DNA from 3 places in the Bacillus sp. ISL-77 genome. Region 1 is predicted to be linked to each of the others. Evidence: riboswitches for the same ligand, from Rfam matches in the RefSeq annotation. Region 1 holds a riboswitch; each other region holds the start of a gene.
The links. A riboswitch is a leader RNA that binds a small molecule or an ion and turns the genes downstream of it on or off. The one in region 1 is predicted to bind glycine.

Region 1 (3,289 bases):
CAAACATGATCTATAACGTAATCAAAGGTTTTCAAGGAGATGAGCTTGGTAAAGACAGTGTGGCAATCACTGTGAAGCATTTCCCTGGCGGTGGAGCACGTGATAACGGCTTAGATCCTCATTTTGTGGAGGGGAAATTCAATCCATATCCAACTGAAGGCAGCTTGCTTAAATATCATATTCCGACCTTTAAGGCAGCTATTGCAGCTGGAGTTTCGTCAGTCATGCCATATTACGCATATCCAAGCAATACGAGCGCTGACCAAGGTTTGCCATGGTATAGTGAGAATCAGCAATTTGAAGAAGTTGGTTTTGCTTTAAACAAAGCGCTCATCACTGACCTCTTACGTGGAGAGCTTGGTTTCAAAGGATATGTCAATTCCGATACGGGTGCTATTGGTAATAATGCATGGGGTGCTGAAGGATTAACACCAGAACAAAAATTTGCGAAAGCAATCGATGCCGGGACAAATATCATTTCTGGTGCATCCGATCCAACACCAATTATTAATGCAGTTAAAAACAGTTTGCTTGATGAGAAAAAAGTGGATGAATCAGTCACTTTCTTACTAACAGAGATGATGAAATTAGGCCTTTTCGAAAACCCTTATGTCGATGGTCAAAATGCGCTTGATGTGGTCAATAATCCTGAATCACAGAAAAAAGCGGATGAAGCACACCGAAAGTCATTAGTTCTATTACGCAATGACAATATCGATGGTAAAAATGTATTACCATTGGGTGATAGTGAAATAAAGGATGTCAAACTATACATTGAGATGTTCCAGGGAGGAAATGCTGCAGCGGCCACCCAGAAATTAAAAGAAACCATAAAAAGGTATGATACTTCTATCACAGTAACGGATAAACTTGAGGAAGCGACTCATGCGTTTGTTTGGGTCCGACCTGTTCAATCGAATTGGGATAATAATCCACGGATAACCATAGGCCCTGAAACAGGAATTACTAATGTTGATAGAATTATTGAGATTCAGAAAAAAGTTCCGACGATTACTGCGATTAACTTCACTAACCCGTGGTTGATTGATCAAATTGAGCCCAATGCTGGAGCGGTAATCAGCACGTTTGGCGTAAAGGCTGAGGCAATCGTAGACGTTATTCGTGGAAAATACAATCCGACAGGGAAACTTCCATTCACCATACCTGCTAACAAAGAAGCGGTAGACAACGAGGTTGGAGATATTCCAGGCTATGTAGAGGATCCTTCCTATGTCTATAAAAATAAAAATGGGGATTCTTACGGATTTGATTTTGGATTAACATATAAATAGGAGTTGAAGACACATGAATACATTAAATTGTAATGGAAAAGTGTCTGTTAACAATGGTTTCTGTATTTCTATAAAATTATAATAATTAATTAAATTCAGAAAATTCATTTGACATCATTCCTTGAATAGACTAGGATTTAATTATATTCATAATTGCGGATGAGTATTGTGGGAGAGACTAAACGCATTGTTTAGCACCGAAGGAGCAAGTCCCAAAAATTGGGCTCAATCTCTCAGGTAAAAGGACCACAATAGGACGCGTCTCTGGAGAGCGCCATGTGCCACCAAAGGAGTTATACTCTCAGGTAAAAGGACAGAGGAAAATGGGGAACGCCTATTTTTCTCTGTCCTTTTTTTGTGGAGAAAAATAGTAATAAACAAAAAAAGGAGGAGGTAAACACAAAACTAATAATTGGAGAGTGCACATCATGATTGTCCTGTTGAGTATAATTTTCAGAAAAATGTAAGCGCTTATTTCTGCCGAATTGACTAATAAAATATTAAACATTCTCAAAAAGAAGAAAGAGGGAATTCATATGCAGGAACAAACATTGTCGAGAGGTTTAAAAAACAGGCACGTTCAACTTATCGCTATTGGCGGGGCTATCGGAACAGGATTATTTCTTGGAGCAGGTAGATCTATTCATTTAGCAGGTCCATCGATTTTATTTGCTTACTTGATTACAGGTGTCATTTGCTTTTTAATCATGCGTGCACTTGGAGAACTGCTTTTATCCAATTTGAAATATCATTCTTTTGTTGACTTTGTTAGAGACTATTTAGGTAATATGGCAGCATTTATTACTGGCTGGACCTACTGGTTTTGCTGGATTTCAATCGCTATGGCCGATTTAACAGCAGTTGGTCTCTATACTCAGTTTTGGTTTCCAAATGTACCACAATGGATGCCAGGATTAATTGCACTAGTCGTTTTGCTAATCATGAACCTTGCAACCGTAAAGCTTTTTGGCGAAATGGAATTCTGGTTCGCATTAATTAAAGTTATTGCGATTCTTGCATTAATTGTTATCGGGATTTTCATGATTATTAAAGGCTTTTCCACAAATTCAGGCGCATCCAGTTTCACGAATCTATGGAGTCACGGCGGCATGTTCCCAAATGGCATAAATGGCTTTATTCTCTCATTCCAGATGGTGGTGTTTGCGTTTGTTGGCATTGAACTTGTAGGACTTACTGCTGGTGAAACAGAAGACCCGGAAAAAGTTATCCCAAAAGCAATCAATAATATTCCTATTCGGGTATTAATTTTCTACATTGGCGCCCTTATTGTCATTATGAGTATTTATCCGTGGAACGCCATCAATCCAGCGAAAAGCCCATTCGTTCAAGTATTCGTGGCGGTTGGTATCGCTGCAGCTGCTGGTATCGTCAATTTTGTCGTTCTAACATCTGCAGCATCGGCATGTAACAGCGCCATTTTCAGTACAAGCCGGATGGTATACTCACTTGCCAGAGATAAAAATGCACCTGTACCATTTGCAAAACTTACTTCTCGTCAGGTACCTTCCAATGCATTGTTCTTTTCCACTGTTGTTATTTTAATTGCCATTGTGTTGAACTATGTAATGCCAGAAGGAGTATTTACGCTGATTACAAGTATTTCTACAGTATGTTTCATCTTTATTTGGGGTATTACTGTCGTCAGTCATTTGAAATACCGCAAAACCAGACCAGATCTAGCGAAAGTGAACAAATTTAAATTGCCGCTTTATCCATTTTCCAATTACTTAATCCTTGCCTTCCTAGCGTTCGTGCTTGTCGTACTTGCACTTGCGGAAGACACTCGTGTTGCCTTATTCGTAACACCTGTCTGGTTTATCATGCTGATTGCGATTTATAAGATGTTGATAAAGAAGGCGGATTATGCGGATCGGGAGAATTATGCGGATCAGGAGAATCAACAAAAAGTAGCAGAAAATTAAGTGGCAACCCAAAAAAATAACTTTTATTAATAAATAATGTTTCCGCTTTCAAAA
Region 2 (3,289 bases), on a different contig from region 1:
CACCTCCAATTTAACACTTCTATAAAACGCTGAGAATTCCTTTTTTTATTAGAATTTTTTCTGAATGAAGTATAGGTAATGCACTATATGGAAGGATACGGCTATAAAAGTAAGGATGTCAGACATCATTCAGTGAGAATGAGAGTCGAAAATTAATTTAAGTCTTTTTGAAGTACAGGAAGCAGCCGATATAGTTGCTTCTGCTTCTCATGAGGAATTAAATATGATCTTTGGTTCGGTCATTAACGAAAACTTAGATGAAGAAATTATCGTAACTGTCTTTGCCACTGGATTCACTGAGCATGTCATTGGTCATAAGAAGCAAATAAGAAGAATAAACATCAAAATAGTGTGGGGATTTCTTACTGGGAGGAATAAACATGAACGATGTCTTTGCGAGAACAGCAAAATTTGAACACCGTTTTTGGCTCCAAATATTAGGTGATCATTCGAGGCTTATTTTCGAAGCTCTTGCACCCGTTCAAAAAGAGGAAATTGAGAAGGCATCATCTTTTATTCGAGTTTTTGACAAACTTCTGGAGCGTGCAAATTCCTCAGATTTAGTGCCATTAACAATTGAAGCTGAAACAGAGGTTATAAGATTACGGGAATTTAAATTGGACTTATTAAGAAAACATCTGATAGGGAAAATAAAAATTCACCTTTCGCCAACCTTTATTAATCATATGGTCAATGAATTAGAGGAATACTTAAGAATTTTAATACACCTAAAAGCAGGGGAAGCTCCTCCTGTTTACCATGAACTACATCATCATCTTTTATGGTTATTAGATGCTGCGGGTCATTCAGAGGCAATTTCCTCTAATTTAGATAGTGTTGAAAAGAAACTCATTGAGAAAAGTAATACATTTAGGAAGAACTTTGAAGATTTTTACCTGAAATCAGTTGAACTAGCAGGATATTTAAGAACTAATTTGACCTCGTTCCCTGCTTTGTTAAAAATGAATTCAGACAGCCAGTTAGAAATAAAATTATTTCAAAATTTTCTACATGAAATAGAAGAACTCAGACTAAGTAAGCAAGCATTAGGAACATTCGCCCCCCTAATGGCGGATCATATGTACCGTGAAGAATGTTATTATCTTATGAAATTAGCAGAATCGGCAAATCTTGACTCACCCAATTGTGATCCTGCTAAACCTCGACTTAAGGAATATTTTAATGAGAAATAAAAGGGAAACACAACCACAACCAATGATCGGTCAAGCATGGACTGGTAGACATGTGATCTTGCTTCACTGTACAAACAATAATCAATTAATAAATCTTTATAAAAGTTTCCATGCTCCGTTTGAGCCTCCACGTCAAAATTGTGCAGAAACTTTGTCGCAATTACTGAGTATCGGATATCGTGTTATGGCGATTACGCCCATATCAGCAAATCATATTCAATATTTTTTGGTACTAGGAGATTAAAGATGCAGAATCCACGAATGCGATAAAAATGAACCCAATCCTTTGCAGTGGGTTCATTTTTTGTTTCTCCATTAATCTAGATTCTCCGAAATTAATTATTGACAAAGTGATTGAATACTACTAAAATTAGAAATTATTTAACAATAATTTAGTTTGTGAGATAAGAAGTAATAATGCATAACTTTTTTTAGCGGGGGATTTTGAACCATTTGTTCTTCTACATAAATTAAATACTAAGCAAGCTATGATTGCTATGGATCAAACTATAGCAGGAGCAGCTTCTGGAGAGACCGCAGGAAATCTGCGGCGCCGAAGGGTTCACAATCTCAGGCAAAAGGACAGAAGAGTACGAGTTTTATTTGTTATTCTGACAAAAGAGTAATGGATATTATTTGTTATTCTTATGACCGAAGAGATTGGAGAAATTCCAATCTCTTTTTTCATGGAGTTTAACCATTTGTTCATATCTTCACAAAGTGAACAAAGGAAATTATTACTAATGAGGGGGCAAATGAAGTGGTACAACAAGAATTAAAACGAGATTTAAAAAATCGGCACGTACAACTGATTGCGATTGGAGGTACGATTGGTACAGGTTTATTCCTAGGTTCAGGAAAAGCCATTCAGTTAGCAGGTCCATCTATCATTATTGCATACTTAATCGTGGGTATCGCATGTTTTTTTGTAATGAGGGCATTAGGAGAGCTTCTTTTATCAAATAAGGGCTATCAATCATTTACGGACTTCGCCGAGGATTATATTGGACCGTGGGCTGGTTATGTAACTGGATGGACGTATTGGTTTTGTTGGATTATGACAGCAATGGCTGATATTATTGCTGTTGGTGTATATGTACAATATTGGTTCGATATCCCACAATGGATGCCTGCTATAGTCTGTTTAATTCTATTATTGGGACTAAATTTATTAACAGTAAAGCTATTTGGAGAATTAGAGTTTTGGTTTGCTTTAATTAAAGTGATCACCATTCTTGCTTTAATCATCATAGGGGTCATTTTGTTAATTATTGGATTTCAAACAGATTCAGGAACGGTTACAGTAAAAAATCTATGGAGCCATGGTGGTCTTTTCCCAAATGGAATATCAGGTTTCTTACTTTCTTTTCAAATGGTTGTATTTGCATTTGTAGGTGTTGAATTAGTAGGTGTATCAGCAGCCGAAACATCCAATCCACAAAAAAATATCCCATCTGCAATAAATAAAATACCTTTAAGAATACTGTTTTTCTATGTGGGAGCCCTTATTATCCTTTTATGCATCAATCCATGGACGCAACTGAATGCAGGAAACAGTCCTTTTGTAAAAACGTTTAGTTTAGTTGGTATTCCGATTGCTGCAGGAATTATTAATTTTGTCGTCTTAACATCAGCTGCGTCTGCCTGTAACAGTGGATTGTTTTCAACGAGCCGCATATTATTTAATTTAAGTAATCATCAACAGGGACCAGCGAATTTTGCTAAATTAAATAAAAATCATGTACCGAGTAACGCATTATTTATATCTGCACTTGTTCTTTCCGTCGGAGCTCTTTTAAGTAAGCTGATTCCAGAACAAGCCTTTGGTATCGTGACAACGATTAGTGCGATTTGTTTTATTTGGGTTTGGAGCATTATCTTAATTTGTCATCTGCGATATAAGAAATCACGCCCCGATTTACATGAAAAGTCGATTTTTAAAGCACCGTTTACACCATTTATTAATTATCTTGTTCTCACGTTATTTGCATTTATTCTCATTATTATGCTATTTGCAGAATCAACTCGTGTCGCTTTATTAATGACACCATTATGGTTCATTCTTTTATTCATAGTGTATTCATTTAAAAGGACAA
Region 3 (3,289 bases), on a different contig from region 1:
TCGTCAAGTTCACCAATTACTTTTTCAAATAAATGTATTTTCTCATAAAGAAGCTTCAAAATATGTTCTTCGACAGTATTTTTTATCGCAAAATTATAAATCATGACATCCTTTTCCTGGCCCAGACGATGGATACGACCAATTCGTTGTTCGAGCCTCATTGGATTCCATGGCAAATCAAAGTTAATTATATGATTACAAAATTGAAGGTTAATACCTTCACCGCCTGCTTCAGTTGCAATAAGGACTTGAGCGTGCTTTTGGAATAATTCTCTCATCCAGTCCTTTTTTCCACGCTTAAAGCCGCCCCGAAAAGGGACAGATGAAATTCCATGCTGTTTTAAATACCATTGGAGGTACATTTGTGTTGCACGGTATTCTGTAAAAATAATCACTTTATCATTTACTTTTTGAATTAATTCTAATGCTTTTTCCGCTTTTGAATTCTTCTGGACAGCTTCGACTTTTGTTATTAAATACTGAATTTGTTCTTCGAAAGCTGGGGTTGGATTTTCCTTTTTTTGCAGCATGTTTTTTAATGTATAAAAAACTGCTTCTCTACTGCTGCATGCCTCACGCTGTAATGTCATTACGGAGAATGAACTTGCCTGTGCCCAATTCCCCTCATTTTTTAATTCAGTAATTGACTCATAAAGATCTTTCTCCTCTTGAGTGCATTCAATCGGAATGGTTTCCACATGCCTTTTCGTCCACTCAATGCCTGTATCTGCCCGCCGGTTCCGAATCATAACCTTGTTTACTAATTCTTTTAAATGCTCATCATCATTTAATGAACGTGCATCTCGTTTGTATTTTTCAAAGAATGTCGTTTCGCTGCCTAAATGTCCTGGTTTTAATAATGAAACCAGATTAAAAATTTCCTCGATACGGTTCTGAATGGGTGTTGCCGTCAATAGTAAACAAAATTTCTTTTTCAGATTTTGGACAAATTCGTAGTTTTTTGTTTTGTTATTTTTAAGTTTATGGGCTTCATCAATGATAATTAGGTCATAGTCCTGCTTGAAAATGATGTCTCGGTGTGGATTCCGTTTGGCCGTATCAATCGACGACACGACGACATCACATTGTTCCCATACATAACTTTTTCTTTGTGAAATGGCTGGAATGAAAAATTTGCTATTCAACTCCATCGACCATTGAGTAACTAACGATGCAGGGACAAGAATTAATACCTTTTTCACCAATCCGCGAATCATATATTCTTTTAGAATAAGCCCGGCCTCAATCGTTTTTCCGAGTCCTACTTCATCGGCAAGGATGGCTTTCCCATTCATGTTTTCAATTACTTGTTTTGCTGTTTCAAGCTGGTGAGGAAGTGGGGTTAGATTGGGTAAATGGCTTGGTGCCAATAAACCCTTGAAATCTGGAATGACGAGATGTTTTTCAACTCCAATTGCTAGTTTAAAAAGTTCCCAATTCCCCCATGGACCATCGTTTTCAATTCTATGTAAAAAATCATCCTTCCAGGAGGAATCAAATTCAATTTCGATCGACATGGTTCCAGCTCCTTTTTGTTCAATTTCCAGCTTTATTCTTTTCTAATAAAGTTATTGCTCAATGTATTATTTTAATGTTAGGATGATAATAGCTTTGAATGTTTTAAATATTTTAATAAAGTAATTTATTTTATAAGTATAATTAGTATGACCAATTTGGATAATATTATAATGCGAATGATTATAAGGGGAGAGACTACTTATGTAGCGCCGAAGGAGCAAGCAGAAATGTGAATCTCTCAGGCAAAAGAACTCTTGTAGGACGCAGCTCTGGAGAGCGCTGCTAGCTTTAAGCAGCCACCAAAGGGGAAAGCCTTTCTAGGTAAACTTTCAGGTGCAAGGACAGAGACCTTCTTACGTTTCATAGGAGGTTTCTGTCCTTTTTTAAATTTTCCAAGGAATAATTTGTGCCAAAGATTGAAGGGGGATTAAGAATGTCTGATTTAAAACGAACTCCACTTTTTGATGTGTATAAAGAATGGGGTGGAAAAACTATTGATTTTGGTGGTTGGGCACTGCCGGTCCAATTCTCTAGCATTAAAGAAGAGCATGAAGCTGTTCGCTCTTGTGCAGGATTATTTGATGTTTCCCATATGGGTGAAGTAGAAGTAAAAGGCACTAATAGCTTAGCATTTTTACAAAAAATGCTGACTAATGACATTTCAAAAGTAAAAAATGGAGGTGCCCAGTACACCGCCATGTGTTATGAAAATGGCGGTACAGTTGATGACCTGCTTGTATATAAAATTGAAGACAATCATTACCTTTTAGTAGTAAACGCATCAAATATTGAAAAAGATTACAAATGGCTTGAAGACCATTTAACTGGTGATGTCTCTTTAGAAAACTTATCGGAAAAAACAGCACAGCTGGCTATCCAGGGACCACTTGCGGAAAAAGTATTGCAAAAGCTTGCGGGAGATAATGATTTAAGCCAAATTGGCTTTTTCAAATTCCAACAAGATGTAATCCTAAATGGGAAAAAGGCACTGGTATCAAGAACTGGTTATACTGGTGAAGATGGCTTTGAAGTGTATTGCGATGCAGAAGATGTTGTGGACCTTTGGAGAGAAATTTTAACTGCAGGTAAAGAAGATGGAGTAATCCCATGTGGATTAGGGTCACGCGACACACTTCGCTTTGAAGCAGTTTTAGCGCTTTATGGTCAAGAACTATCTCCAGAAATTTCACCACTTGAAGCTGGAATTGGCTTCGCTGTGAAATTAAACAAAGAAGATGACTTTATCGGGAAACAAGCGTTAATCCAACAAAAAGAAAAGGGTTTAACAAGAAAATTGGTTGGAATCGAAATGATTGATCGTGGGATTCCACGTCATGGCTACCCTGTTTATAAAGATGATCAGTTAATTGGTGAGGTTACAACTGGAACGCAATCACCCACGTTAAAGAGGAATATTGGTCTTGCCCTAATCAATGCAGAATTTGCGGGTCTTGAATCCGAAGTTGAAGTTGAAATTCGCGGCAAACGTTTAAAAGCTACTGTAGTTCCAACACCTTTTTATAAAAAAGAAAAGAAATAACAGAAGGGAGTTAGGTTTATGAAACATCGCTATTTACCTATGACTGAACAAGATAAGAAGACTATGCTTGAGGCAATTGGTGTTTCCTCTATTGATGAACTGTTTAGCGATATCCCTGAGAAAGTAAGATTTAAGGGTGAGTACAATATAAAAGCGGCAAAGTCTGAAACAGCCTTAATGAAAGAGCTTTTTAAGATGGCAAGTCGGAACGCTGACCTGAAAAGAAACGTA

Region 2: it holds a riboswitch for glycine, as region 1 does, so the genes downstream of both, J7E77_RS05385 (amino acid permease) here and J7E77_RS07950 (amino acid permease) in region 1, are expected to answer to the same signal.
Region 3: it holds a riboswitch for glycine, as region 1 does, so the genes downstream of both, gcvT (glycine cleavage system aminomethyltransferase GcvT) here and J7E77_RS07950 (amino acid permease) in region 1, are expected to answer to the same signal.

The regions. Positions count from the first base shown of each region.
Region 1 covers NZ_JAGGQY010000020.1:27,271-30,559, forward strand. The annotation lists gene J7E77_RS31400 (glycoside hydrolase family 3 protein) at 1-1,292, shown strand, start outside; glycine riboswitch at 1,452-1,551, shown strand; gene J7E77_RS07950 (amino acid permease) at 1,829-3,235, shown strand.
Region 2 covers NZ_JAGGQY010000013.1:131,711-134,999, reverse strand. The annotation lists partial or broken gene J7E77_RS05395 (cell division protein FtsZ) at 155-301, shown strand; gene J7E77_RS05390 (DUF2935 domain-containing protein) at 381-1,193, shown strand; glycine riboswitch at 1,709-1,789, shown strand; gene J7E77_RS05385 (amino acid permease) at 1,954-3,289, shown strand, end outside.
Region 3 covers NZ_JAGGQY010000017.1:50,873-54,161, reverse strand. The annotation lists gene J7E77_RS06315 (DEAD/DEAH box helicase) at 1-1,517, opposite strand, end outside; glycine riboswitch at 1,695-1,782, shown strand; glycine riboswitch at 1,786-1,865, shown strand; gene gcvT (glycine cleavage system aminomethyltransferase GcvT) at 1,952-3,058, shown strand; gene gcvPA (aminomethyl-transferring glycine dehydrogenase subunit GcvPA) at 3,077-3,289, shown strand, end outside.